Regions from separate parts of the Streptomyces sp. NPDC028305 genome, predicted to be linked through region 1. Evidence: riboswitches for the same ligand, from Rfam matches in the RefSeq annotation. Region 1 holds a riboswitch; each other region holds the start of a gene.
The links. Region 1 has a riboswitch for cyclic di-AMP ahead of ACZ4WQ_RS35025 (transglycosylase family protein). Riboswitches for the same ligand answer to the same signal wherever they lie in the genome.

Region 1 (9,369 bases):
AGGGGCTGTGGCTGCCCAGTTGCGTCCCCGTGCGGGAGCGCTGGATGGACATGGTCCTGGTGGTGGACCGCAGCAGCTCCATGGTGGTGTGGCGCAGAACCGTCGACCATCTGGTCACCGTCCTGGTGCGCACCGGGGCGTTCCGTACGGTCAGCGTGCAGCGGATCAACTTCGACCACCCCCTCCCCGCGGATCCCGCGGGCGACCGGAGTGGGCCGGTCCGCGAGCGGGGCGGCGGGCGCTCACCGGTGGACGGGATTCCGCCCCGCGGCAAACGGGCCGTGCTGGTCCTCACCGACGGCATCGGCGCGGCATGGGCGGACGAGACCGGCAAGCGCGCTCTGGCCCGCTGGGCCCGGCAGGCCACCGTCGCCGTCCTGCATGTGCTGAACCAGGGCCACTGGCACCACACGGGGCTCACCCCCGAACGGGTGCGGGTGCGCGTGCCCGAGCCGGGCGCGCCCAACGGCACCTGGCAGCGCCCCGACGGCGCCCCCTGGCCCGGAGGCGAACCGCCGGTCCCGGTACTGGAGCTCGAGGCGCGGTGGCTGCACCGCTGGGCGCAGCTGGTGACCCGGCCCTCGGCCCGCGGCCGCGACACCCTCGCACTGCTGCCCGGAGTACCGGCCGAGCGCTGGGAGCGCGAGCCGGAACCCACCGCCCGGGAGCGGGTGTTCCGCTTCCGCGCCACCGCGTCGCCGAGCGCCTTCAAACTGGCCTCCCGGCTGGCGGCCGCGCCGCTGAACATCCCGGTGATGGAGTTCGTCCAGGGCATGCACGAGCCGCAGGGCAGCCCCGGCGACCTCGCCGAGATCCTGCTGGGCGGGCTGCTGCGCAAGGTCGGCGCGGCGGACCCGATGGACGAGACCGGGATCGGCTACGAGTTCCACCAGGGAGTGCGGGAACTCCTGCTGTCGGCCGGGATGCGGGACGAGTCGCTGTACATCCTGCGCAGCGTCCTGGACCGGCTCGGCCGCCGCTGGAAGCCCCTGCACGTCCTGCGGGACGCACTCAACCACCCCTCGCAGACCCTGCCCGAGCTCCCGGACACCGAGCGGCTGCTGCCCTACATGCGCGTCCAGGAGCAGGTCTACAAGGCGCTCTCCGGGCCCTATCTGGAGGGCGCGCGCACCTTTCACGCGCGCGTGCTGGCGCATCAGGCGCTCGGCCGGTCGGGCGAACGCCGCGGCGAACCAGTTGAAGATCCACCGAATAGGGGAAGTTCGTTTCCCGAGGCGGCTGCCGTGACTGATTCGATGATGTCCCGAAATTCCCGTTCCAACCCGTCCTCCCCGAAGGACGAATCGTCACCCCCGTCGGCGCACGGCACGCCGGGCGCCGCGGGTGAGCATCCGAGAGGAAGTTTTGTGCCCGTGACCGCTGCCCGGTCCCTGCCCGCCGTGGAGGAGCGCCGTGCCGGGGATCCCCCGGCCATCTGGGGGAACGTCCCGCCCCGGAACAACAACTTCACCGGGCGCCAAGCGTTGCTCGACACCTTGCACGAGCGTCTGAGCAGCGAGGGCACGGCCGCCGTGCTCCCCGAGGCCCTGCACGGGCTCGGCGGCGTGGGCAAGTCGCAGATCGCCCTGGAGTACGTGCACCAGCACGCCTCCGACTACGACGCGGTGTGGTGGATCCCCGCGGAGCGCCCCGAGCAGATCCGGCAGGCACTGGTCCAGCTGGCCGACCGGCTGGGGCTGCACGTCGGCCAGGAGTCCAACATCGCGGTGCCCAGCGTTCTGGAGGCGCTGCGCACCGGCCGCCCCTGCCGCGACTGGCTCCTGGTCTTCGACAACGCGGAAGAGCTGGATACGGTACGGCCCTTCTTCCCCAGCGGCGGCCCCGGCCGGATCCTCGTGACGTCCCGCAACGCCCAGTGGTCCCGGGCCGCCCGCACGGTCGAGGTGGATGTCTTCGACCGGGAGGAGAGCATCGAGCTGCTGCGGCGCCGGGGCCCTGAGCTGCCGGACGAGCAGGCGGACCGGGTGGCCGAGGCGCTGGGCGATCTGCCGCTGGCGATCGAGCAGGCGGCCGCGTGGCTCACCGAGACCGGCATGCCGGTCGACGAGTATCTGCACGTCTTCGAGGACGAGCGGGCCGATGTCAGCACCCGGCGCGCCGAGTTGCTGGCCCAGGGCGTCCCGGTCGACTACCCCGAGCCGGTCGCGGCGGCCTGGAACATGTCGCTGCGGCGGCTCTCCGAGCACCACCCCGGGGCGCTGCAACTGCTCCAGGTGTGCTCCTTCTTCGCTCCGGAGCCGATCTCGCGACGCCTGTTCTCCGGGGTTCGCGGGGTCTCCCTCTCCCCCGAGCTCTCCGAAGTGCTACAGGACCCGATCAAGCTCGGTCATGCGATCCGCGAGATCAATCGCTACGCGCTGATCAAAATCAATCACCGGAATAACACCATCGAGATGCACCGGCTGGTGCAGGCGGTGCTGATGGGCCAGATGTCCCCGCAGCAGCAGGCGGACATGCGGCACAGCGCCCATGTGCTGCTCGCCTACGGCGACCCCAACGACGTCGCCCCCGTCAACTGGCCGCGCTACGCGGATCTGCTGTCGCACGTCCGCGCCTCCCGCGCGCTGGACTGCGACGACAAGTGGGTCCGCCAGATGGTGCGCAATCTGATCAGCTTCCTGTTCGCCTGGGGCGACCACCAGGGCGCCCGCGAGTTCGGCAGCCAGGTGGTGGAGTCCTGGCGCCAGTCCCTGGGCGAGGACAGCCTGGAGACGCTGTCGGCCTCCCGGACCCTCGGCCACGCCCTGACTGCGCTCGGCCACTACAAGGAGGCTCGGGAGCTCAACGACCGGATCCTGGAGTTGCTGCGGGCCCATGCGCAGGCGGGCGAGAACCACGAGGACACCATCGCGACCATGGGGGCGGTCGCCAACAGCGCCCGACTCCAGGGGGATTACGCCCGGTCCGTAGAGCTGGAGAAGGACCGGTGGACCAGGGCGCTGCGCGTCTTCGGTGACGAGGACCCGTACACCCTGGGTGCCGCGAACGACTACGGGCTGGCGCTTCGCGCCATGGGCGACTTCTCACTCGCTCAGGAGATCCACGAGTCCGCGCGCGACGCCGCGGCCATCGTGCTCGGCGAGGACTCCCTCAGCGCGATCCTGCTCGCCACCAACCTCTCCAGCGACATCCGCGGCAACGGCCAGTACCACGCGGCCCGCGCCATGCAGGAGGAGACTTTCGCGCGCGCCTTGCGCAGCGTGCCGCCGAACGCGCCCGTGTTCGTCAACGCGATGCGCACCCTGGCCGTGGCCCGTCGCAAGGCGGGCGATCACGAGGGGGCTATCGAGCTGACCCGGCAGGCCCTGGACAGCTACCGGCTGCGCTATATCGAGCCCAACCTCGACATCACCACGGCTGAGATGAACCTCTCGATGGACCTGCGCCAGAACGCCGACCTGGCCGGCGCCCGGGAGCTGGGGATGAAGTCCCTGGAAGACCTGCGGATCATTCTCGGCCCCCGGCACCCCTACACCTCGAGCGCGGCGACCAACCTGGCCGTCACGCTGCGGCTGCTCGGCGAGACCGAGGAGGCGCTGGCGCTCAACAAGGAGACGCTGCCGGTGTTCGTGGAGACGCTGGGGTCCGACCACCCCTCGGCCCTCGTCTGCGCCATCAACCTGGCCAGCGATCTGTACACGCTGGCGGACTACGAGGAGGCGCACGGCCTGGACACCGAGAGCCTGGCCGTCTGCCGGGAGCGGCTGGGCGAGGACCATCCCACCACGCTGGCCTGCGCGGTCAATCTCTCAGCGGACCTGCGCGCCCTGGGCGAGAGCCGGTCGGCGGAGGAGCTGCACAACGACGCCCTGGAGCGGTTCCGCCGGGTGCTGGGCACCCAGCACCCGGCCACCATCGCGGCGGCCCGTGGCATCCGCGCGGACTGCGACCTGGAGGCGTACACGTTCTGACGCGGCGCCGCCCCGGCGTTCAGCGGCGGGTCCCGATCCAGTGGGCGAGAGTCACCGGGTCGGGGCCGCCGAGGGACGGATCGCGCAGCGCCCGGTGCACCGCGAGCACGACTTCCGGACAACCCCGCAGCGCCTCCCTCGCCGGGCTCGCGGGCAGGGTCAGGGCGAGCCCCGACCACGCCGGGAGGTTGTCGGGGCACGCGGCGAGGCGGTCACGGTAGCCGTCCAGCGCGGCCGCGGTGTCACCGGCGGCCCAGTCGAGATCGGCCTTCAGCGGGGCGTCCATGCCGTCGAAGGGACGCTCCTCCGGTTTCTCCCGCACTTGGTCGAAACCGGCCGGGTCGCGCAGGCGCAGCCGGATCAGGGCCGGGCGCGCCACCACCGCCGTCCGGGACGCGCGCAGCACGGTCGTGGGCAAGGTATCCGGTGCTGGCTGGCCCAGCCGCCAGGCCCGCGCCCACTGCCCGGTCCGGCTGGGGTCCACCGCCAGATGATGCAGACGGTAGAGCAGTTGGTGATCGAGGCTGAGGTCCTCGGCGGCGCGCAGCGGAACCTCCGGGACAGGCTCCGTGAGCCACACGGCCAGTCTCTCTTCGAGCCCCCGCAAGAATCGGTCGCCCAGGGCGGTGAGCTCCGCATGGGCGCGCAGCGTCCGCAGCCCGTGCGAGGTCTGCGAGCGCCGCAGCGCGAATTCGAATTCCGCGGTCTGTGTGCTCTCGTCCGGTGCATACCTGCGGGACTGCCAGAATGCCGTGACGCCCAGAAAGGCGTACACACCATGCAGTAGACCGCGCAATGGGCGGGGATCCGCGCGCCAGGGCGCGTAGTGGATCTCCTCCATGCCGCCGTGCATCAGGGGCACCAGGTCCAGCAGCGCGCTGAGTTTGACGTGCTGGGCTTCATGGATCAGTGACGCCGCGAGGGTGGCCGGATCGGTCGGAGGGTTCAGCAGCACGCAGCCGTAGGCCTCGGGTGACGAGGCGCTGAACGGTTCCGCCCGAGCGGGATAGCGCACGGGCACGACGGAGATCAGACAGTCGGCGACACCGGCTGGATCCACATTGCTCTGCCCCGCGACGAGCGCCCAGGCGCTGTCGAAGTGTTGCTGCCACCGCCGTGCCTCCGGTTCGCTCAGCCGCGCGGGAGCAGTGGGGCGCAGAAAGTCCCGGTAGGGGTCGAGGTCGTCCAGGTAGGGCGAGCAGGGGTGGACGGGGTGTCGGCCGTGCAGCCGTCTCAGGGGGTGCCAGCCCTTGGCGTCCAGGGTGAGGTCGGAAGGCAGCAGCACCGTGTGCGAATCGGCTCGCAACCTCCGATCGCCCGCGCCATCGGCGGAGATCTCGGCGACGGGGGAATCGCAGCCCGCGAGTTCGACGAAGCCCAGCGCGGGAAGCATCACCCCGCCGTCCCTGACGCCGACCGCAATCCGGAACTCGATCCCCGCGAGCAGGGCCGCCGAGGCGGCCACGGTGTGCAGATAGCCGGTCTCCAGCCATAGCGGGACCTCATCGGCCGTCTCACCCTCGACGCCGCGCAGCCTGCGCAGGCAGCGGCTGAGCCATGCGCCGATCTGGGGGTGCAGCAGCAACTGCTCCGCGCTCGACGGGCTGCGCCGCTCGGCCCGTATCAGCAGCTCCCATGCATCACGCGGCGCGGACAGCGGCCCTGGCACCTGGGGATGGGAGGAGGCGAGGTCGGTCAACGCGCGTAGCAGCAGCATGAGGCGGCTGCGTTGGCCCGCCCGTAACTCGGCGATCGCCGCCGCGCCTCCGCCACCGCGCGTCAGCTCGTCGAGGCACGCCGTGGACAGCCGGTGGTGACGGCTCATCGGGGACGCGGTGAGCGGCTGTGTGCGGCGCAGAGCCGGAAGCGGGGAGGGAGGGCCAGCTGAATAGTCCGCCGGCATGGCCGCCTTTCTCGATGGAGTGAATACTGGTGTGCCACCGCCGGAACTACGTCAACAACCCTGGTTGGCATCAGCGGCGGTCGCGAGCGTCGGCGGGGACTGTACGAGTTCGAGCAACCGCCGGGTCGCGAGGGTGAACTCCTGACTGTCCCCCAGTTCTTCGAGCGTCGTTCCCGAGAGGTCCACCAGCTCCGTCTCGACCCCGGTCGCCGCTCGCTCCATGACATCGTTCCCCTCTAGACGCTCCGTGCCGGCTCAGGCGAGGCCTCTTCACATGGTGGCCCACCCGATAATGATTGCGGAAGGGCGAAAGGGGCCAGTGGGTGTCGCGGCCATCAAGATTTTCGGACACCCAAGGGCGTCATGTGGCCGCGCTTCCCGGCCAATTCATTTCCGGCGCGTCCGGGCGGGGCGCGGGGCGGGGGCGGCGGTCCGCGCCCCGTCGTGGTGCCCCGGTTCAGGGCTGGGAACCCGGCTCGACGGCGGTGACCTCGAATACGCCCCCGCAGACCCGGAAGGAGCGCGCGGATACCTTGATGGAGCGGTGGGAGTCCGGGGGGTAGGCCCGAATTTCGGCCGCGGTCCGCCAACAGGGCTTGTCGGACAGGCCTTTGTTCACCGTGTGCAGACTCGCGTAGGCGCTGTCGCCGGGTTTCAGGACGACCGTGGGGCGCCCCGGTCCGCGGCGGGTGGCGGGGTCGCCGATAGCGGCGCCGGGGGCGTCGAGGAGCGAAACGCCGGGATACCCGGTCAGCGTGCAACTGGCCGCGCCGGTATTGGTGAAGGCCAGGGGGACATAGACATTGCCCGCGCCGATATCCGCCCGGCCGGTGGACAGTTTCAGCTGATCCTTGGAGCAGATGCGGCGGACAGCGGGCGGGGCGGCGGAGCCGGCCTCGGTGGTGACGGACGGCTCGGCCGCGCTCGGCGCCTTCGAGGCCGGATCGGCCTCGGGCGGGGCCGTGCTGGGCGCAGCGGTGCCGGGCCGGGCGGTGCCCGTGGCCGAGTGGGACTTGCCGGCCGAGCCGGGCGGCGCGGGCGCCCCCGACGTCGTATCGGAGCCGCAGGCGGTGACCGCGGCCAGGGCGCCGACGACCAGCGCGGATATGGATAAGACCGGCGGCCGGCGCCTCGCGGGCGCCCCGCCGTGTGGCTGTGTCATGGCCAACCTCCTGTGGGTCGGGCCTCCGGCGGCTCGTCGGCCGCCGCACCGAGTGCCCCGACAGCCCCCGTCCGTTCCCCTTCCCACTCCCCTTCCCTCGATGGGCGCCCTTATTCCGGTCGATATGCGACTCCGCCGCGCGGCCCCAGCATTAATCACATAATTACGGCAATTCGGCATTACGGATTCCGGGCCGCAATCACCCCATCCGGAAAGCCGTGACCCGGGTCACATTTCATCAGCGGCGTGATCGATTTCAGGACACAGGTCCGTCGAGACCTTGTCGTGACCAAAACGGTGTGTTTACTGTGCCGCACCCGGCGCATTCGTTGCGGCGGGTCCTCCTCCGCCGGAGCGCCGAGTCCTGCCGTGGTGGAGGGGTGACACGACGACCTGTCACGGCAGGAGCGGGGGAACCAGGTAGGCGCCGTGCCGCACGACATCGGGCGGTACGGCTAGGGGTGAAGTCGCGCCGCGGTGCCGGGGGGCACCGGGGAAGGCGCGGCCGGGCAGCTCCCGCCCGAACCCGACAGCTCACCTCGCAGGCGTCAGGAGAGGATGAGCTCAATGGCTGCACGCGGACGTCACCGACGGCCCCGGCCCCGACGCGTCTCCCGCGCCTCGCTCGCGTTCACCGCGGGCGGCGCCGGGGTCGCGCTGCCCCTCATAGGCGTCGGCCAGGCGAACGCCGCCTCCGTCGACACCTGGGACAAGGTGGCGGAGTGCGAGTCCACCGACAACTGGAGCATCAACACCGGGAACGGCTACTACGGCGGCCTCCAGTTCTCCCAGTCCACCTGGGAGGCGTTCGGCGGGACGACCTACGCGTCCCGGGCCGACCTGGCCTCCAAGGACCAGCAGATAGCCATCGCCGAGAAGGTGCTCGACGCCCAGGGGCCCGGCGCCTGGCCGGTCTGCTCGGTCAAGGCGGGCCTGACCCGCGGCGGCCAGCCCGCTGACGTCTCCCCCGGCACCTCGGGCTCCTCCGGCTCCTCCCAGGCCGCTCCCAGGACGGCCCCGAAGGCCACACCGAAGGTCACGCCGAAGGACGCCCCGCGGGCCGCTCCGAAGGCCACCACCAAGGCCGTCGACCAGAGCGCGGCCGCCACCGGGCGCTCCGCCGCCTCGTACACCGTGGTCGGCGGCGACACGCTGTCCCGGATAGCCGACGCCCGGGATGTGGACGGCGGCTGGCAGCGGCTCTACGAGGCCAACCGCCGCGTCATCGGCGGCGACCCCGACCTGATCTACCCCGGTCAGAAGCTCACCCTCGACGGCAGCGGGTCCCCGGCCGCGAAGACGCCCGAGAGCCGGCCCCGGGCCGAACAGCCAAATCAAGCCAAGCAGCGCGCCGAGCAGGCGGACCGGGCCAAGCAGCAGCGGGCCGAGCAGGCGGCCAAGCAGCGGATCGAGCAGGCGCAGAAGGCGCGCGAGCGCGCCGCGAAGTCCGGCTCGTCGGCGCGCTCCTCCTCGTCCTTCACCACCCCGGTCGCCAGCCACGGCATCGGAACCGCCTACGGCGTCTCCGGCAGCAACTGGTCCAGCGGCCACCACACCGGGGTCGACTTCCCCGTCGCCACCGGCACCCAGGTGCGGGCCGTGGGCTCGGCCGAGGTGGTCGCCGCGGGCTGGGGCGGGGCGTACGGCTACCAGGTGGTGCTGCGCCACCCCGACGGCATGTACAGCCAGTACGCGCACATGTCGGCGCTGTCCGTCCACGTCGGCCAGTCCGTGTCCGGGGGCCAGCAGCTCGGCCGTTCCGGGGCGACCGGCAACGTGACCGGGCCGCATGTGCACTTCGAGATACGTACCGGGCCCGACTACGGCTCCGACGTCAACCCGCTCGCCTACCTCCGCTCCAAGGGCGTCCAGATCTGAGAAATCCGATGTGAAAGGTGTCGTGAAGGGTGCTCTGCCGCGGCCCGGCGCCGCGGCAGACCGGCCCTACATCACCAGATGTGCCTTCGCGTGCGTGACCTCCTCGATGTCACCGCCCGCCTTCGAGATCAGCCGGTGAGCGAGGTTGTTCAGCGCCCGCGCCGCCGCGATCTCCTCGCCGACCCGCGGCTGTGCCGGGTCGTCGGGATTCCGGTTCGCGCGACCCTGAGCCAGGATCTCGGTCCCGTCGTGCATCCTCAGCCGGACGACCGCCTCGGTGAGAGGTCCGAGCTCACGGAACTCCATTTCGATGTCGCATCCCACGATCGTCTCCATCGCGGTCATCACCTCCTGCTTCATTTACCAGGATGCGCCCCACCCGGCAGATCGGTCGACCGGGAGAGCAGGTCGACGACCTCGGCGTCACTGGTCTGCGAGAAGTCCTGGTACCACTCGCCGACCGCCGAGAACTCCGGTGGGGTCGACAGACACAC
Region 2 (9,369 bases), on a different contig from region 1:
CCGACGACCCGGCCGGCCGCATCGCGGCCTGGGCCAACGCCTTCCGCGACTGGGCTCTCACCAGCCCGGAGGGCTTCCGGCTGATCTACGGCGACCCCGTACCCGGCTACCGGGCGCCCGAGGGCAGCGCCGCGCCCGAGGCCGAACACCGCGTCTGCGCCGGGCTGACCGGCCTGGCCGCCGGGGCCTGGCCGCACGCCAAGGCGCTCTACCCGGAAGCCGAGTTCGCGTGGTCGGACTTCGACCCCAAGCTCGCGGCCGAGGTGCGCGAGGAGTTCCCCGGCCTGCCGCCCGCCGCCGTGGCCATCGCGCTCCGCCTCTGGGGCCATCTGCACGGCCTGGTCTCACTGGAGATCTACGGCCATATGCGGGTCCAGACCCCGCGCCCGGACAAGATCTACCGCGCCGAGGTCGCCCAGCTGATCCGCGGCCTCGGCCTGCCCGCGTAGCGGCGCCACGGCTTCGCCGCGGCGGCCCGGGCCCGTCTCCCGGGCCGCCAGTTGCTTGTTGCCTGTCAGCCGTCGGCGCGTGCCATGGTCTGCTTGGCCAGCTCGTACGCGGGCAGCATGGCGTCGTGCTCCTCGCTGTCGAGCCCGCCGAGGTGCAGCACGACACCTCCCTTCGGGGTCACCACCGCGAGCGCACGCTCCCGCTTGGACTCGTCCAGGTCGGGGACGTCGAGGATGTAGCTGATCTCCGCGGCGGGCAGGTCGCCGGCCTTCACCTCGCTGTACCGGGCGTCGCGTACGCCCTTCTCCTCGGCGATGAACGCCTTCAGCAGCTGCCGGGGCTCGGCGCCGGCCGCGGCCTTGCCCTTGTCCCCGGTCCAGACGCGCAGAAAGCCGACGTGCCCGGCGGGCTTCGCGTCGATCTCGCAGACCAGGGTCACCGGCCCCTGCGAGAGCAGCGTGGAGCCCAGCTCGGGGTCCGCCCCCTCCAGCTCCTTCACCGCCTCCGGCTTCCACGACTTGGCGAGGCTGAACCGCACCGGCAGCGCGCAGGCCGTGTCCGGGCCGCCGAGTTCGCCGCCCGCGGCCGCCGTCTTGACGCCGCCGCCGCTCTTGGCGCTGTTCTTGCCGCTCTTGCCGCCCTTGTCGTCGTCGTTCGAGTCCGAGGAACAGCCCGTCAGTACTCCGAACACGCCGATCACACCGATCGCCACCGCGGCGCCCACGGCCGCCCGACCCGGTTTGCGCATCCCACGCATCGCGCTGTTCCCCGCCTTCTGCACAGAAAAATCGAAAATTCGCCGCAGCATATACGGAACGGAAGCCGATTGACCGAGGGTGGCACGGCCGGCCGGAACGCTCAGAGGCGAAACGTTTCCGGTCCCCGCGCTCCTGTGCATAACGTGCTTGAGCCGCCCGCGACTTGTGGCCGCGGGCCGGGAGGAGGCGCGAGCGATGGGCACCGCGGGAGAGTCGGCGGCACCGGAACCGGAGTGGTGGCAGACCTGGGAGGCCGAAGCGGAGCGGCGCCTGCCGCCGCACGCCTACACCTACTACGCCTCCGGCGCCGTACGTGACGTCACCCGGGACGAGGGGCTGCGCGACTGGGACGCGCTGCGGCTGCTGCCGCACGTGCTGCGCCGGGTGTCCGGGGTCGCCACCCGTACGACGGTGCTGGGCACCGAGGTCGCCACCCCTGTGCTGGTAGCGCCCATGGCGGGCCAGGAGTACGCCCACCCTGACGGGGAGCGGGAGATGGCCAAGGGCGCGGCCGGGGCCGGGTCCCTGCTGGGCGTGACGACCTGGACCGCCAGCCGCTTCGAGGACATCGCCGCGTCGGGCGCGCCCTGGTGGTACCAGGTGTACGTCACCCGCGACCGCGGCCTGACCGCCGAACTCGTCCGGCGCGCCGCCCACCACGGCGCCCGCGCCCTGCTGTTCACCGTCGACCTGCCGGTGCTCGGCCGCCGCGGCGAGAAGCAGCGCGCCGCCGACCTCGACCCGACCGTGCGCCTGGTCAACCTCGAGGGCCGCCAGGTGCTCCCGCGCGAAGAGGTCCAGTCGGAACCGGACCTGACGCCGGACCTGATCGGCTGGCTGCGCGAGACCAGCGGGCTCCCGGTCGTGGTCAAGGGGGTGCTGCGGGCGGACGACGCCAGGGTCGTCGCCGACCACGGGGGCGCGGGCGTGGTGGTCTCCACCCACGGCGGCCGCCAGCTCGACCGCAGCGTGACCTCGGCGTCCGCGCTGCCGCGCGTGGCCGAGGCGCTCGCGGGCACCGGCGTCGAGGTGTACGCCGACAGCGGGGTGCGCCGCGGCGAGCACATCGCCGCGGCCCTCGCGCTGGGCGCCCGCGCGGTGTTCGTCGGCCGCCCGGCGCTGTGGGGCCTGGCCACGGAGGGGGCCGCCGCGGTTCAGGAGGCCGTGGAGCGGCTCACCGCCGAACTCGCCCACACCATGACCCTGCTGGGCGCCGCGGACCCGGCCGCGCTCACCCCCGACCTCGTCGCCTGAGCCCGGGCCCCGTGGCACCGTGGCCCCGTCTCACCCGAAGCCGAGGCGCCGCGGCGCGGCCACGTCCAGCGTGTCCTTGACCATGGCGAGCGCCGCGCCGAGCGGGCTGGAGCGGCCGCCGCTCACGGTGATGTCGCCCGCGTCCGGGCAGCCGTAGACCACGGCCTTCTCGGGCCCGGTGAGCGCGTGCAGCGGGTCGCCGGGAGCGGTCCGCTCCAGGCGGACGCGGACCAGCAGCGGCTCGTCGGCGGTCGCGCTCGCGACCGCCCGCAGGCGGTGGTCCGAGGCGGCGGCCGCCCGCGCGGCCCGCGCCGCGCCCTCGTCCACCGCTTCGGTCTCGGTACGGATCGCCGAGGCGTCCCACCCCCACAGCAGGGCCGCCAGCAGCCGCGCCTTCGTGGCGGCGTCGGAGCCGGACAGATCGGCGCTGGGATCGGCCTCGGCGATGCCGCGCCGCCGTGCCTCGGCGACCGCGTCGGGCAGGGAGTCTCCGGCCGCCAGGCGGTCGAGTACGAAGGTGGCGGTGCCGTTCGGGCAGGCGCGGATGGAGCGGCAGCCAAGGCCGCGTACGCCCGCCCTGGCCAGGTCGGCCGCGGGCAGGGCGGCGCCGGTGGCGCCCGAGATCCTGATCAGAGAGCCGCCCGCCGCCGCGGCGAGCCCCAGCTCCCGCCAGTGGCTGAGGAGATGGCTCTTGGTGGCGGTGACCACATGCACGCCGCGGCGCAGGGCGAGCAGCGCCTCGGCGGCCGCCTGGTCGCACACCTCGGGGGAGGACGGCACGCACTGGACCAGCACCCCGGCCCCCGTACGGTCCAGCGTCCCGGCCAGCGGCAGGGCCGGGCCCCAGGCGGAGCGGGGCGGCAGCGGCGCCCAGGTGCCCGTGCTGTCGGCGGGCGTCCCGTCGGTGGGCGTCCCGTCGGCGGGCGGCAGATACTCGGCCGAGCGGGCCCGTACGGCCGCCAGGCGCAGCCGCACCCCGTACCGGCGTGCCAGGGCCTCGCCGTGCTGGGCCAGGTGCTCGGCGTACGCCCGGCCGACCGGGCCGTAGCCGGACAGCACGACGGCCGCTGGGGCCGGCTTTTGGGCGACGGTTTCGTCCGACACGGGTGCGGGTCTCCTTCGCGCGCGGCTCGACGCTGATCCAGGAGAACGCTACGCGGGCCGGGTCGCGCCCGAGAACGGCATCTGGTCGATCGGCGCCACGCGGACGGGCGCGCCGGGGCGCGGGGCGTGGATCATGCGGCCGCCGCCGATGTAGAGGCCGACATGGCTGACGCCGGAGTAGAAGAAGACCAGGTCACCGGGGGCGAGCTCGGTGCGCGAGACCCGCCGGCCCGCGTTGATCTGGGTGTAGGTGGTGCGCGGCAGGGCTACCCCGGCGGCCCGCCAGGCGGCCTGGGTCAGCCCCGAGCAGTCGTAGCCGCGCGGGCCGGTCGCGCCCCAGACGTACGGCTTGCCGAGCGCCCCGTACGCGTACGAGACGGCGCGGGCCGCGCGGCCGGAGACGGGGGCGTACGGGGCGGTGCCGAGCCCGGTGTCCGCGCCGTGGGCGCCCTGGGCCTCGTAGCGGCGGCGCTGTTCGCCGGTCAGCTGGTCGAGCAGGGCCTCGGCGGCGGCGAGCTTCTTACGGGCGGCGCCCCGGTGGCGGGCGAGCGCCGCCTGGGCGCCGCGTAACTGGTCGAGCCGGTCCTGCGCCTCGCCGCGCACCTGGCGTAACTCCCGGCTCTGGCGGGCCAGCCCCGCGACGGCGGCGGCCTGGCGGCTGCCCGCGTGGTCGGCGAGTGAGGCGCGCCGCAGATACTGCCCGGGGGAGGAGGAGAGCGCGAGCTGGAGGGTCGGGGAGATGGTGCCGGAGCGGTACTGGGCGGTGGCGTAGGCGCCCAGGGCGTTGCGCGAGGCGTTCAGCCGCGCCGTCCGGCGGGCCGCCTCGTCGCGCAGGTCGTCGAACGACTCGCGGGCCCGGTCCGCTTTCACCTTCGCGCCGTTGTATCTCTCGTTGGCCTCCTCGGCCTCCCGCTGGTACTGGTCCACCTTCGCCCTCACCTGGGCGGGGGTGAGGCGGGTCTCGGCGTGGCCGGTGCCGCTCAAGGCGGTGGTGGCGGCCCCCGCGAGGGCGATGGCGGCGGCTGTCCAGGCGGTGCCGGCGGTGAGCGAGCGCTGCTTGGGCTTCCTGTGCGACGCCACGGCGGCGGCCACCTTCCTTCACGTTCTCGCGTGCTGTTGCGTGCTTTGTTGCTTGATGTCGGGCAGGCGGCAGCCCGCCGATGAGGCGGGGACCCTCGGTTGACGGGAGGCGGACTGCCACCTGGAGGAGGAAGCTAGGCGGGCGGCCGCGGGCGGGCGGTGCGATGAACGGGAGTGGACGGATTCGGCGCCCCGATGCCCGTAACCGACCGCCCGGCGCCCGGGCCGCCGATGACTCGAGGGCGGCCGTGATCGAAGCGGCGATAGTGGCCCACCCGGTTGCCGGGGGCTGATATGGGCCCAACTACGCTCCAAGGTCATGGACGTCCTCATCAATGTTTTCGTCGGCCTGCACATCGTCGGTATCGCCGCGCTGCTCGGCGGCTTCCTGGCGCAGCTGAAGCCGATGCGCGCGGGCGAGGGCCGGATGACCCCGGGGATGCTGCACGGCGCTCTCACCATGCTGGTGACCGGCGCCGCGCTGGTGGGGCTCAACCAGGCCGACGACAACAGCGTCAACAACATCAAGATCGGCGTGAAGCTGGCGCTGCTGATCGTGATCCTGGGGCTGGTCTATGTGAAGCGCGACGACGAGAAGGTGGAGGCCGCGGCCCTCGGCACGGTCGGGCTGCTGACCACGGCCAACATCTTCGTCGCCGTCCTGTGGACCTGAGCACCGCCCTGAGCACCGCCCTTGGGGCCTGACCGCTCCTGTCAGGTTCCGCGCAACCTTTTGTCCCCACTGTGTGTCTCATCGGGCAAGGCAGCCGAAGGGAGCGGATAGTGGGGGTACTTGCGGCGTGGGGCCGCCGGACAGGCGTGGCCTTGGGGGTAGCGGGGATGGTGGTGCCGCTGGCGGTGGCGCTGGCCACTCCGGCGCAGGCCGCCTCGTCGTGCACGACGAGCACGGGGCCGTATCAGAAGAAGGTGGAGAAGTTCCTGGGCCGCCCGGTGGACGGGCGGCAGTCGCGGGCGGACTGCCTCGCGATCCAGAAGTTCCAGGTCAACCACGGCATCAGCCCGACCATCGGCTATGCGGGACCGGTCACCTGGGGCGTGATGAACCTGATCAACACGCAGAAGGCGGCCGGGCACAACCCGAACAAGGCGAGGAAGTGCCCCACCAACAAGGGCCGCATCGCCTGTGTGGACCTCACGCGCCAGCTGAGCTGGATCCAGGACGGCTCGCGGCTGGTGTACGGCCCGGTGCCGGTGCGCACCGGCCGCGACCGGTATGAGACCCGGGTCGGGCTGAAGAAGATCTACTGGCGGAACATCGACCACTGGTCGACGATCTACGACGTCCCGATGCCGTACAGCCAGTTCTTCGACGGCGGCCAGGCCTTCCACTCCATCTCGGGGAGCGTGTGGTCGCCGCCCGGCTCCCACGGCTGCGTGAACATGCGCAAGGCGGACGCCAAGAAGTACTGGAGCCTGCTGCGGAACGGCGACGACGTCTACGTGTACGGCCGCAAGCCCGGCACCTGAGCCACCGTCTCCCGGGTCCCGGGAGACGGGTTCCGGGTCCCGGTGGGCCGACCGCCCTCCGGGACCCGGGAAGCCGCTACGCCGGCCGGACGCTGCCGTAGATCGGCATCTCGGTGATCGGCGCCTTCTTCACCACATCACCCGGCTTCGGGGCATGAATCATCATTCCGTCGCCTATATAGAGGCCGACATGGCTGATGTCGTCATAGAAGAAGACGAGATCGCCCGGCTGGAGGTCGGCGGTCGACACCCGCGTGCCGACCTTCACCTGGTCCCAGGTCGTGCGCGGCAGTGAGACCCCGGCGGCCTTCCAGGCGGCCTGGGTGAGCCCCGAGCAGTCGTAGGAGTTGGGGCCGGTCGCGCCCCAGACGTACGGCTTGCCGACCTGGGCACGCGCGAAGGCGATGGCCTTGTCGGCCTTGGTGGTCTGCGAACTGGAGGAACCCGAAGAGCCCGAGGAGCCCGACGAACCCGAAGACCCGGACGAGCCGGCGGACCCCGAAGAGCTGGAGCCGCTCGCCTGTTCCTGCTGTTTCTGCTGCGCCTGCTGCTCCTGCTGTCGCTTCGCCGCCGCCTCCCGCTGCTGCCGCGCCAGCTCCGCGGCCTTGCGCTGGGCCTCCTCTTCCTTCTTCTTCTCAATCGCCGCCAGCCGCGCCTTCTCCTCCGCGGTCAGCTTCGAGAGCAACTGGCGCGCCTGGGTGAGCTTGCCCTGGACGGTCTGCTTCTGGGTCTTCAGCTCCTGTTGCGAGCGGGTCAGCGTGGCCAGGCTCTCACTGGCCTTGGTGCGCTCCTTGGCGGCCGTGGCCTGTTGGGTCAGAAAGTCGTCGACGGCCTTCTTCTGCCCGCTGGACAGCCGGTCCATCAGATGGGACTGGTCGAAGATGCCCTTCGGATCCGAGGCGAACAGCAGCGTCGCGGCGCTGGAGGCCATGCCGCCGTTGCGGTACTGCGCGGCCGCGAGGCTGCCCAGGGTGCGCCGCGCCTCGTTCAGCTTCTCGGTGCGCTTGGCGACGCTGTCCAGGAGCTGGTCGACCTTGGCGCGCTGCCGGCCGGTGCGCTCCTTGGCCGCGTTGTAGCTCTGGGTGGCGGACTCCGCCTGGTGGTAGAGGGTGTCGACCTTCTTCTTGACCTCTTCGACCGACGGCTTCGGCTTGCCGGGCTCGGCGCTCGCCGTCTGGGAGAGGAGGGTGACGGATGCGAGGGCGGCCGTCGTGACGCCGACGGCGGTGCGGCGGCCGGTGGCCGAGTCCAGTATTCGGGTCCGCGGCTTGCGGTGCGACGCCAAGGGAGGCGACTCCTTCCGTGGACCGCCTACCGGGTTAGCTGTCGGGTTCGGGCGTCGGAAGGCTGCCCTACGGACCGGATGGTGACGGCCGACGTCGCCACATGGTCCGATTCACCCCAGTGGTGCCTCTGGGTCCCCGGCTCCGGCTGCCTCGCGGCGGGACCGGACTCGGCGGAGACAGCCCGTGTCGACGCGGTCGCCGACGGGTTCCGGACCGCCTGATCGAGGACGGTAGTGGGCTTGTGGGGCTCATGTGAAGCCTGGTGTTCGAATTGTCCCGAAACCGTTTCGTGACATCCGCACGTACGCTGTCAGTGCGGCAGCCTAGACTCGGTGAGCGATGAGCAGCCTCTTTGACGACAGCTTCCTGGCGGACCTCGGGCCCTCGGACGAGGAGCCTCCGCCGCCCGAGGACGACGGCCACCCCGCAGCTGAGGGCGTTCCACACGACCTCTTCGACGGGAAGTTCGACGCGCCCGTCCCCAGGGAGGCGTACTACCGCGACGGCGCGGCGCGGCCCGCGGTGGACACGTCCGCGCTGCTCGAGGGGATGAACGAGCAGCAGCGGGCCGCCGTGGTGCACACCGGCTCGCCGCTGCTGATCGTCGCGGGCGCCGGGTCGGGCAAGACCAGGGTGCTCACCCACCGCATCGCGTATCTGCTCGGCGCGCGCGGGGTCCACCCCGGCCAGATCCTCGCCATCACCTTCACCAACAAGGCCGCGGGCGAGATGAAGGAGCGGGTCGAGGAGCTGGTCGGCCCGCGCGCGAAGGCCATGTGGGTGTCGACCTTCCACAGCGCCTGTGTGCGCATCCTGCGCCGGGAGTCCAAGAAGCTGGGCTTCACCTCCTCCTTCTCGATCTACGACGCGGCGGACTCCAAGCGGCTGATGGCGCTGGTGTGCCGGGATCTCGACCTGGACCCGAAGCGGTATCCGCCCAAGTCCTTCAGCGCCAAGATCTCGAACCTGAAGAACGAGCTGATCGACGAGGAGACCTTCGCCGGGCAGGCCGCGGACGGCTTCGAGAAGACGCTCGCCGAGGCGTATGTGATGTACCAGTCGCGGCTGCGCGAGGCCAACGCCCTCGACTTCGACGACATCATCATGACGACGGTCAATCTGCTCCAGGCGTTCCCCGACGTCGCCGAGCACTACCGCCGCCGCTTCCGGCACGTCCTGGTCGACGAGTACCAGGACACCAACCACGCGCAGTACACGCTGGTGCGCGAGCTGGTCGGGCCGGGCCCGGTGGCCGCCGCGGACGGCGGCGCGGACGAGGGCGAGGTGCTCGGGGCCGCCGAGCTGTGCGTGGTGGGCGACGCCGACCAGTCGATCTACGCCTTCCGGGGCGCCACGATCCGGAACATCCTCCAGTTCGAGGAGGACTACCCGGACGCCACGACCATCCTCCTGGAGCAGAACTACCGCTCGACCCAGACGATCCTCAGCGCGGCCAACGCCGTCATCGAGCGCAATGAGAACCGGCGCCCGAAGAACCTGTGGACCGACGCCGGCGCCGGGGCGACCATCACCGGCTATGTGGCCGACACCGAGCACGACGAAGCGCAGTTCGTCGCCGACGAGATCGACCGGCTGACGGACGCGGGCGACGCCAGGTCCGGAGACGTCGCCGTCTTCTACCGGACCAACGCCCAGTCCCGTGTCTTCGAGGAAGTCTTCATCCGGGTCGGCCTGCCGTACAAGGTCGTCGGCGGCGTGCGCTTCTACGAGCGCAAGGAGGTCCGTGACGTCCTGGCGTATCTGCGGGTGCTGGCCAACCCGGAGGACTCCGTCCCGCTGCGCCGCATTCTGAACGTGCCGAAGCGCGGCATCGGCGAGCGCGCCGAGGCGATGATCGACGCGCTGGCGCAGCGCGAGAAGATCACCTTCCCGCAGGCGCTGCGCCGCGTCGACGAGGCATACGGCATGGCGGCCCGCTCGGCCAACGC
Region 3 (9,369 bases), on a different contig from region 1:
GCCAGCTCGACCGCGTCCAGGGTCTCGGTCAGCGAGCCGATCTGGTTGACCTTGACCAGCAGCGAGTTCGCGGTGCCGCTCTCGATACCGCGGGCCAGCCGCTCCGGGTTGGTGACGAACAGGTCGTCGCCGACCAGCTGGACCTTGTCACCGAGCTGGTCGGTGATCGTCTTCCAGCCGTCCCAGTCCTCCTCGTTCAGCGGGTCCTCGATGGAGACCAGCGGGTACGCGTCGACCAGCTCGGCGTAGTACGCGGTCATCTCGGCGGCGCTGCGCGCCTTGCCCTCGAACGTGTAGGTGCCGTCCTTGTAGAACTCGGAGGCGGCCACGTCGAGCGCCAGCGCGATGTCCTGGCCCGGCTGGTAGCCGGCCTTCTTGATCGCCTCGACGATCAGGTCGAGGGCGTCGCGGTTGGAGCTCAGGTTCGGGGCGAAGCCGCCCTCGTCGCCGAGGCCGGTGGACAGGCCCCGCTCCTTCAGCACGGACTTCAGGGTGTGGTACACCTCGGTGCCCCAGCGCAGCGCCTCGGAGAAGGACTCCGCGCCGATCGGCGCGATCATGAACTCCTGGATGTCCACGTTGGAGTCGGCGTGCGAGCCGCCGTTGAGGATGTTCATCATCGGGACCGGCAGCAGGTGGGCGTTCGGCCCGCCGAGGTACCGGAAGAGCGGGAGGTCGGAGGCCTCGGACGCGGCGTGCGCCACGGCGAGCGAGACGCCGAGGATGGCGTTGGCGCCGAGCGAGGACTTGTCCGGGGTGGCGTCCAGGTCGAACATCGCCTGGTCGATCAGGCGCTGCTCGGTGGCGTCGTAGCCGACGAGCTCCGGACCGATCTGCTCGATGACGGCGAGGACGGCCTTCTCGACACCCTTGCCGCCGTAACGGTTCTTGTCACCGTCGCGGAGTTCGAGGGCCTCGAAGGCACCGGTGGACGCACCGGAGGGCACGGCGGCACGGCCGGTGCTGCCGTCGTCGAGGCCGACCTCGACCTCGACCGTGGGGTTGCCTCGCGAGTCGAGGATCTCGCGAGCTACGACGACGTCGATGGACGGCACGAGGTTCTCCTTCGTATGGGTCTGTCGTTCTCCGGCATGAGCCTAACGGGCCCGGGGGCCGGGCCCGACGAAGCCCCGGCGGGGCGCGCCTCAGGTGGGGGGGCGGCGCGCCCGGCCGGGGCGGTCCTCGGGGATGTCGGGGTCGCGGTCGCCGGGCTGGGGGGAACGGTCCCGGCGGGGGGTCAGCCGAGGTGGAGCTGCTGGCCCGGGTAGATGAGGTTGGCGTCCTCGACGATGTCCTTGTTCAGCTCGAAGAGCTTCTTCCAGCCGCCCTTGACGTGGTGCGCCTCGGCGATCTTGGAGAGGGTGTCGCCGGACTTGACCTTGTACTCGCCGTCGCCCTTCTTGAACGTGTGGCGGGCCTCACCGCGCGCGGCGTGCTGACCCTCGCCGCGGGGCTGCGCCTTCGGCTTGGCGGGCTGGGCGGGCTTGGCAGGCTGGGCCGGCTTCGCGGGCTGGGCCGGCTTGGCAGGCTGGGCCGGCTTCGAGGACTGCGTGGTGGAGCTGGAGGGGGTCGGGGTGCCGCTGGTGGTCAGCCCCGTGCCGCACACCGGCCAGGCGCCCTTGCCCTGCCCGGCCAGGACCTTCTCGGCTATCTGGATCTGCTGGTCCTTGGTGGCCAGGTCGGCGCGGGAGGCGAAGGACGTACCGCCGTACGCGGCCCAGGTGGAGTTGGTGAACTGGAGGCCGCCGTAGAAGCCGTTGCCCGTGTTGATGGACCAGTTGCCGCCGGACTCGCACTGCGCGACCTTGTCCCACTGGGCGGTGGTCGCGGCCGAGGCGGAGGTGGCCCCCAGGATCGGTGCGGCGATGGCCGCACCGGCGACGCCGGCGAGTGCGGCGATGCGGGTGACCTTCGAGGGACGGCGGTGCTTACCCTTGTCGTTACGCATGTTCGTTCCTCACCGACGCCTACGAGGTGAGCTGTCGGGTTCGGACGTGAGTTGCCCGGCCGGACGCGGCTGACCGCGTCCGTCTTCACCCCTAGCCGACCGAGCCCGTCTCCGGGCCGCCGCGGCACCTACCTTGGGTCCCCCGCTCCTGCCTTCGGCGCTGACGCGTCTGGTTCCCCCCGACCGCCGGCAGGACTCGGCGTGACGATCGACGGTGCCCGCGGTAGCGAGCGGGAAGACGTTAAACACACCTTCCGATGAGGTTCAAACCCCCATATCTCAGCGAAGGCGGCCCGATCCGCACCCAGCCGTCCCACATCTACGCAGGTGAGGCCGGGTACGGAAAGATCGGACAGGAGGCACAGGCCGGGCGATGTGACGAGATGTATGTCTCACTGCCGCCAGATCGGGCATTTCACCCCGAACTGCCGCTACCTCGCGCTGAGATCGAGACGCTGACCAGGGTGGATGAGGCCGGGGTTGCCCCCGATGAGCGATTTGTCGCTCTGGTACAGCCGGGCCCAGTCTCCGTTGGCCTCCTGCCCGTCCACGGTGTCTGACGAGGCGTCATCGGTGCGCACGCTGGAGTCCTCGCGGCCGAGGGGCGGAAGCGTGATCTCGGTGCGGCCCTCGCCGCCGCGCGAGGCGTGCCGCCCGGAGGGCCGCGCCTCGTCCGACGCGTCCCCGGACTCGCCCTCCTGGGCGTCGGGTGCGCCGCGGTGGCGGCCGGTGGGCGCGGAGGAGTCCTCGTCGACCTTGTCGCCCTTGGCGCCCTTGTCGGCGCCGGAGGGCGCGCCGCCCTCCCCGCGGGACGTCTCGTCGGCGGCGCGGTCGGAGTCGCCGGACTTGCCGTGGCCCTTCCCGTCGGAAGCGCCATCGACCGCGCTGCCGTCCGCGCCGTCGCCGGTCGCGGAGGGATCCGGCGTCCCGGTCTTGTCGGACTTACCGGACTCCTCCGAGTTATCGGATTCACGGGAGTTATCGGACTGACCGGAATTACCGGACGATTCCCCCGTCTTGGAGTCGTCGATCCCCGTGGGCTCCTCCGAATCCTTGGCCTCCGGCCCGCCCTTGCCGCCGGAGTTCCCGTCCAGCGCGTCGCCGAGGTCGGCGAGCCCGGCACCCAGCGCACAGCTCGGCCAGGCGTCCGGCCCGCGGTCGCCGAGGATCGCCTGGGCGATGGCTATCTGCTGGGAGCGGCTGGCGAGGTCGGGGCGCGGGGCGTACTGCTGGCCGCCGTACTTCTTCCACATGTCCAAGGTGATCTGGAGACCGCCGTAGAAGCCATTGCCTCCGTTGGCGCTCCACATCCCGCCGCTCTCGCACTCGGCGACGCGGTCCCAGGTCTGGGCTTCCGCGGCCTGGGCGCTGACGGCGCCGAAGAGCGGCATGGCGATGCCCGCGCCGGTCACCCCCGCTGCGAGCACGATTGCCGGAGCCTGACGGGGGCGGCGGTGTCGACCGTTCCCGGAGCGCATGCGTTCTGCCTCTCGTGTGGCGGCTGAGTCGTCGGTCGAAACATAGCGACGCCATACGATCATCACAAGCAGATGTATCCCAGGTCACGCAGCGATCACGTGACTGACGTTATGTCACCTATGCCCCGCTCCCGAGGCGTTGCCGGGCCCTGCCGCCGGCCCTGCTTCCGGCCCGACCCCGGCGACCGGGCCCCAGGTCACGGGCAGTTCGCGCAGCCCCCGCATGATCAGGCCGCCGCGCCGGCGCACATCCTCCGGCTCCACCGCGAGCCGCAGATCCGGCAGGCGCCGCAGCAGGGTGCCAATGGCGGTCTGGGCCTCCAGCCGGGCCAGCGGAGCGCCCAGGCAGTAGTGGATGCCATGGCCGTACCCGAGGTGCTGGTTGTCGGTGCGCGAGAGATCGAGCACATCGGGTGCGTCGAAGCGCTCGGGGTCCCGGTCGGCGGCGGCGAGCACCACCAGCACCGGCTCGCCCGCGGCGATCCGCTCGCCGCCGATCACCACGGGTTCGGTGGCGAACCGCCAGGTGGCGATCTCCACCGGCCCGTCATAGCGGAGCAGTTCCTCGACACCGGTCGCCAGCAGCCCCTCGTCCCCTTCATTGAGGGCCCGGCGCAGCCGGTCGCACTGGGCGGGGTCGCGCAGCAGCGCGTAGACGCCGTTGCCGATGAGATTGACGGTGGTCTCGAAGCCGGCGAACAAAAGGATGAAGGCCATGGCCGCGGCCTCGTTCTCGGTGAGGTGCTCGCCGTGGTCACTGGCCCGGATCAGCCCGGAGATCAAGTCATCCGCCTCACCCTCGCGCAGCGACTCCCGCTTGCGGTGGATGAGATCGGCGAGATAGGCGCGGATCCGCTTCACCGCCCGGGCCACCCCGCCGCGCGGCCCGCCCCCGTGACGGATCATCATCCCGGCCCAGTCCCGGAAGTCGTCCTGGTCCTCGCGGGGCACGCCCAGCAGATCGCAGATGGCGTAGATGGGCAGCGGGAAGGCGAACTCATGGATCAGGTCCGCCTCCCCTCTCGCCTGGAAGTCGTCGATGAGGCGGTCGGTCAGCTCCTGGACGCGCGGAGCGAAGGCCGCCACACGGCGCGGCGTGAACGCCTTGGACACCAGCCGCCGCAGCCGGGTGTGGTCGGGCGGGTCGATATTGAGCAGATGCGTCATGAGGTCCGCGCCGCGCTCACCCGGAATGCCCACCTTTCCCTTGGCGTGGGCGACTTCACTGTGGTGAATCGGATTCTTCGACAACCGGGGATCGGCGAGCGTGGCCCGCGCGTCGGCATAGCGGGTCACCAGCCATGCCTCGACACCGCTGGGCAGGGTGGTCCGGTGAACAGGCTCGTGTTCGCGCAGCCAGGCGTACGCCGGATACGGGTCGTCGGCGAACTCCCAGCTGAAAAGGGTCGAGGGGCAGTCGGGGCGGGGCTGGTCTGGCATCCCCCGACGATAAGACCGTCCGGGAGTAGGGAGCGCGGGAGAAGGAGCGGGTCGAGGGCCGAGTCTGGGCGTGCCGCGTGAGGAGAGCGCAGCGGCGCTGCGTGCGACGAGCGCGGTGCGTTCAGGCGAAAGCCATCGGCACGCGACGCCGCGGGCCCTACTGCCGGACGGTCTAAGACAGGTCCCGAATTCGCGATCCCATGGAAACAGGGGCATAAACACCGGGCCATATCCGATGCGTGTGCGAATGCCCGATCGGGCACTCAAGCACAGCGTGATTGGCCGATACCGGACCGCCACCGAAGGCCCGGCAGGGGGGTGCCCACGGGCGCGCCCCGCGACGCCCTGCCATACCCGGCGGAGTCGGTGAACACAGGGCGAAGTCCGCGTGGCTGAATCAGTGTCAGCGCCGCGAATGGGACGGAGGCACATGCACATCGGCCCCTGACCCTGGTGATACGATCACCGCGCTTGCCAGGCGAGCCATGGGCGCGTAGACACGCGGCATCCGGCAAAAAGCCGAAAAGGGTCATCACTCTGAGGAGCATTATGCCGCCAGTCGGGCATCTGGAGCCGATCCGGCAGGCCGACGCCCCCGCGCTGGCGCCGTGGAGACGGGAGTGCCGTCCTCGAATCGAGCGGGCCCCGTCCGGCCACTGACTCGCCGCCGCCCCGACGACAATCCGGAACGCACCGTGCGAAACCCTTTCAGTCCCTGGCGGTCTAGTCGCTTAAAGAGAGTCTCATGACGCAATACATACAGGACCCAGCGCTCTGGGCTCTGATCGTTGGTACTCCTCTCGCCGCAACCGCCATATTCCGCGGGCGAAAGGCACGTACAAAGCTCGTCAACGAGAAGGCCGAGCTCCAGAATCGCCATACCGAGCTCGAAAGCAATTATTCGGCAGCGGTCCAGGAAGCCCATGACCGCGCGGAAGAAGCCACGAAGAGCGCGCTGAAGTCCGCGATGCGTACGCTCCAGGGTCTCGCCAACGAGCAGCAGTTGGCGATCTCCAAGACCCAGGAGAAGTACGGGGAGCACTACATGCTCCAGGACCTCCTCGAGATCGACCACATGAACTCGCAGTTCGGTCGGCGTGCCCAGTCCATCGCCGTGCTCTGTGACGGCTGGCTCGGCCGCCAGCGCTCGGTCGCCTCGGTGTACGACGTGGTCCGCAGCGCGAAGGGCCGTATCCGCCACTACACGCGCGTCGAGATCCGTTCCCAGTCGAACTTCGCCCTGGTCAGCCGCGCCGTCGAGCCGGTCGCGCTGGCGCTGGCCGAGCTGCTGGACAACGCGACCAGCTATTCGGCACCGGACTCGCCGATCGACATCACCATCCGCACCGTGCCCAAGGGCGTCTGCATCATCATCGACGACGCCGGTGTCGGTATGAACGAGGAAGAGAAGAACAGGGCCGACGAGCTCCTCGCCTCCAAGCGAGCGTCGGGCGTCACGGGCCTGGGAAATCCCCCGCAGTTCGGTTTCGCGGTCATCGGCGTGCTCGCTGCCCGCTACGGCTTCACTGTCTCCGTGGATTCGGCCTCTCCCTACGGTGGTGTGCGCGCGGTGGTACTTCTGCCCGAGGACCTTCTCACCAACATGCCCGAGCCGGAGGAGCCGTCGGCGGTCACCCCGGCCGCCGCCAGGCCGCGTGCCGAGGAGGCTTCCGGCGAACCCTCCACGCCCGGGGGCCTGCCCAAACGTCGGCGCAAGGGCTCGATCTCCATCGTGCCCAGGGCGGACTCCACCTCCGCCGCGGCCCGGACGAGCGAGGAGGCAGCCTCGATCATGGGCGCTTTCCAGCGCGGCACTCAGTCCGGCCGCTCCGCAAACCCGAGCAGGGAAGGGCACGATCTTTCGTGAACAACGATCTGTCATGGATGCTTGAGAGCGCCCTGGAGGTACCAGGCGCCCGTCACGCGCTCCTGGTCTCCGCGGACGGTCTGCTGATGGCCCGCTCCAAGGACGTCCAGAAGGACGAGGCAGACTCGATCGCCGCGGCGATGAGCGGCATCCAGTCGTTGAGCCGCACGATGTCCAGCTTCTGTGGCGACCCCCGGATGACCTGGCGCCAGACGCTGGTGGAGTTCGACGGCGGCTGGGTCTTCCTCATCTCCGCCGGAGAAGGCGCCTACTTGGCCGTGTCGTCCGCTCCCGACGTCGACATGGCGGACATCACCTTCCGGATGCAGCAGCTCGTCGGCCAGCTCGGCAAGGCCCTCAGCACTCCGCCTCGAGAGAGCACAAGTATTCAGGCATGATTACACCGGGTGAGCAAGAGCCAGAGGCCGCGCCCTTAGTGCGACCGTACGTCATCACCAACGGTCGCGGTTTGCCGGAGAACGACCAGTTCAATCTGATCACGCTGGTCACCGCCTCCGAACAGCGACCACCAAGCCATTACGACCCGGAGAAGCGCCGCCTTCTGGACCTGTGTGGCGGAGGTTACCTCTCGGTCGCCGAAATCGCGGGACACCTGGGACTTCCGATCGGCATCGTGAAGGTGCTGCTGTCCGACCTCTCCTCGGACGGATATCTCATCACGCGCGCCCCGGCGCCTCCCGCTCAACTCGTTGACGTATCGGTGCTCCAGGAGGTGCTCGATGGTCTCCAGGCCCGCTTCGGATGAGGACGTCTATCTGCGCAACGATGTGCAGATAGCCGCCAAGATCCTGGTGGTGGGGCATTTCGCCGTGGGCAAGACGACATTCATCGGCACCATGTCCGAGATTCCCCCGCTGCGCACCGAGGAAACCATGACGCAGGCGGCGGCCCACATCGACGATCTGCGCGGGGTCCACGGCAAGACCACGACCACCGTGGCCATGGACTTCGGCCGGCTCACCCTCAGTGACCGACTCGTCCTGTATCTGTTCGGCACCCCCGGACAGCAGCGCTTCGTGCAGGTCTGGGAGGACATGACCCGCGGCGCCCTCGGGGCGCTGGTGCTGGTCGACCCCGACCGTCTCAAGGAGTCCTTCGACGTCATCGACCTGGTCGAGCAGTACGGGCTCCCCTACGCGATATCCGTCAACCACTTCGACGGCACGCCGGTCCGCTCCGACGACGAGCTTCGTGAGGCTCTCGACCTGCTGCCGGAGACGCCGGTCGTCACCTGTGACGCACGCGACACGAAGTCATCGGCCAACGCACTGATCACCCTCGTGCGCTATCTCCAGGAACGTGCCCGCTAGGAGCAAGAATGAACAACCAATCGGCCTTCCCCGAGCCACCACCCGGCTGCCCCGCGCACAACAGCGGCAGGCGCGTGCCGATGTACGGCCCGGAGTTCGCGGCCGATCCGCAGGCGTTCTACGACCACATGCGCCACTACGGGCCGGCCGCGCCGGTCGAGCTGGCCCCCGGTGTGGACGCCACCCTCGTCACGGACTACGCGGCGGCACTCCAACTGCTGCAGAACCCCGACACCTTCCGGAAGGACTCGCGCCGCTGGCGTGATCTGAACGAGGGCAAGGTGGCGCCGAACAACCCGGTGCTGCCCATGCTCGCCTACCGGCCGAACGCGCTGTTCACCGACGGCGCGGAGCATCTGCGACTGCGCCAGGCGGTGACGGACAGCCTCGCCGGCGTGGACGCGCACTGGCTCAGCCGCCAGGTCGAGCGCGTCTCCTCGTACCTGATCAGCCAGTTCAGCGCGCTCGGCGAAGCCGATCTGCTCAGCGACTACGCCAAGATGCTGCCGCTGCTGGTGTTCAATGAGCTCTTCGGCTGCTCGCCGTCCATCGGTGACCGGCTGGTCTTCGGCACCTCCGGCATCTTCGACGCCAGCATGGATGCCGAGAAGGCGAACGAGGAGCTCACCCAGGCCCTGATCGAGCTGGTCGCCCTCAAGCGGCGGCAGCCGGGCGACGACGTCACCTCGCGGCTGATGGCCCACCCGGCCAAGCTGTCGGACGAGGAGATGATCCATCAGCTGGTCATGCTCATCAGCGCCGGTACGGAACCGCAGCGGAACCTCATCGCCAACGGTCTGTACCTGCTGCTGTGCGACGAGAAGCACGCCGGCGGTACGCAGGCCGGCGGGCTCCTGGTCGAGGACGTCATCGACGACGTGCTGTGGAACACCCCGCCGATGGCCAACTACGCCCCGCATTACCCGGTGTGCGACGTCGACCTCGGCGGCAGCCTGCTGAACGCGGGCGATCTCGTGCTGATCAGCTTCGCGGCCGCCAACACCGACCCCGCGCTGTCCTCGTCGCGGCAGGTCCTCAGCAAGCGCGCCCACCTGGCCTGGAGCGCCGGGCCGCACGCGTGCCCCGCGAAGGACTCCGGCCAGCTCATCGCGGTGGCGGCCATCGAGAACCTGCTCAACCACCTGCCGGATATCGAACTGGCCGTGCCCGTGGAGAGCCTGACCTGGCGTCCCGGTCCGTTCCACCGGGCCCTCAACTCGCTTCCGGCCCGCTTCGCCCCGGTTCGCATGCAGCAGTCCTCGGTCATGTCCGCAACCCCGTCGGCGGGTCCGGCGACCACCCCCG

Region 2: another riboswitch for cyclic di-AMP. It lies ahead of ACZ4WQ_RS39125 (C40 family peptidase); the one in region 1 lies ahead of ACZ4WQ_RS35025 (transglycosylase family protein).
Region 3: another riboswitch for cyclic di-AMP. It lies ahead of ACZ4WQ_RS46215 (transglycosylase family protein); the one in region 1 lies ahead of ACZ4WQ_RS35025 (transglycosylase family protein).

What each region holds. Positions count from the first base shown of each region.
Region 1 is NZ_JBVHTN010000008.1:380,724-390,092, reverse strand. Features, by position in the region: gene fxsT (FxSxx-COOH system tetratricopeptide repeat protein) at 1-3,932, shown strand, start outside; gene ACZ4WQ_RS35040 (HEXXH motif domain-containing protein) at 3,952-5,757, opposite strand; gene ACZ4WQ_RS35035 (hypothetical protein) at 5,887-6,057, opposite strand; gene ACZ4WQ_RS35030 (DUF4232 domain-containing protein) at 6,293-6,997, opposite strand; cyclic di-AMP (ydaO/yuaA leader) riboswitch at 7,377-7,559, shown strand; gene ACZ4WQ_RS35025 (transglycosylase family protein) at 7,565-8,875, shown strand; gene ACZ4WQ_RS35020 (dsRBD fold-containing protein) at 8,942-9,235, opposite strand; partial or broken gene ACZ4WQ_RS35015 (phosphoribosyltransferase) at 9,262-9,369, opposite strand, start outside.
Region 2 is NZ_JBVHTN010000010.1:335,162-344,530, forward strand. Features, by position in the region: gene ACZ4WQ_RS39090 (TetR/AcrR family transcriptional regulator) at 1-449, shown strand, start outside; gene ACZ4WQ_RS39095 (lipoprotein) at 515-1,198, opposite strand; gene ACZ4WQ_RS39100 (alpha-hydroxy acid oxidase) at 1,404-2,462, shown strand; gene ACZ4WQ_RS39105 (homoserine dehydrogenase) at 2,493-3,566, opposite strand; gene ACZ4WQ_RS39110 (C40 family peptidase) at 3,615-4,646, opposite strand; gene ACZ4WQ_RS39115 (hypothetical protein) at 4,966-5,319, shown strand; gene ACZ4WQ_RS39120 (L,D-transpeptidase) at 5,487-6,134, shown strand; gene ACZ4WQ_RS39125 (C40 family peptidase) at 6,211-7,419, opposite strand; cyclic di-AMP (ydaO/yuaA leader) riboswitch at 7,428-7,603, opposite strand; gene pcrA (DNA helicase PcrA) at 7,760-9,369, shown strand, end outside.
Region 3 is NZ_JBVHTN010000016.1:30,425-39,793, reverse strand. Features, by position in the region: gene eno (phosphopyruvate hydratase) at 1-1,055, opposite strand, end outside; gene ACZ4WQ_RS46215 (transglycosylase family protein) at 1,238-1,948, opposite strand; cyclic di-AMP (ydaO/yuaA leader) riboswitch at 1,950-2,118, opposite strand; gene ACZ4WQ_RS46210 (transglycosylase family protein) at 2,380-3,375, opposite strand; gene ACZ4WQ_RS46205 (cytochrome P450 family protein) at 3,541-4,866, opposite strand; gene ACZ4WQ_RS46200 (sensor histidine kinase) at 5,612-6,733, shown strand; gene ACZ4WQ_RS46195 (roadblock/LC7 domain-containing protein) at 6,730-7,131, shown strand; gene ACZ4WQ_RS46190 (DUF742 domain-containing protein) at 7,128-7,499, shown strand; gene ACZ4WQ_RS46185 (GTP-binding protein) at 7,474-8,064, shown strand; gene ACZ4WQ_RS46180 (cytochrome P450) at 8,073-9,369, shown strand, end outside.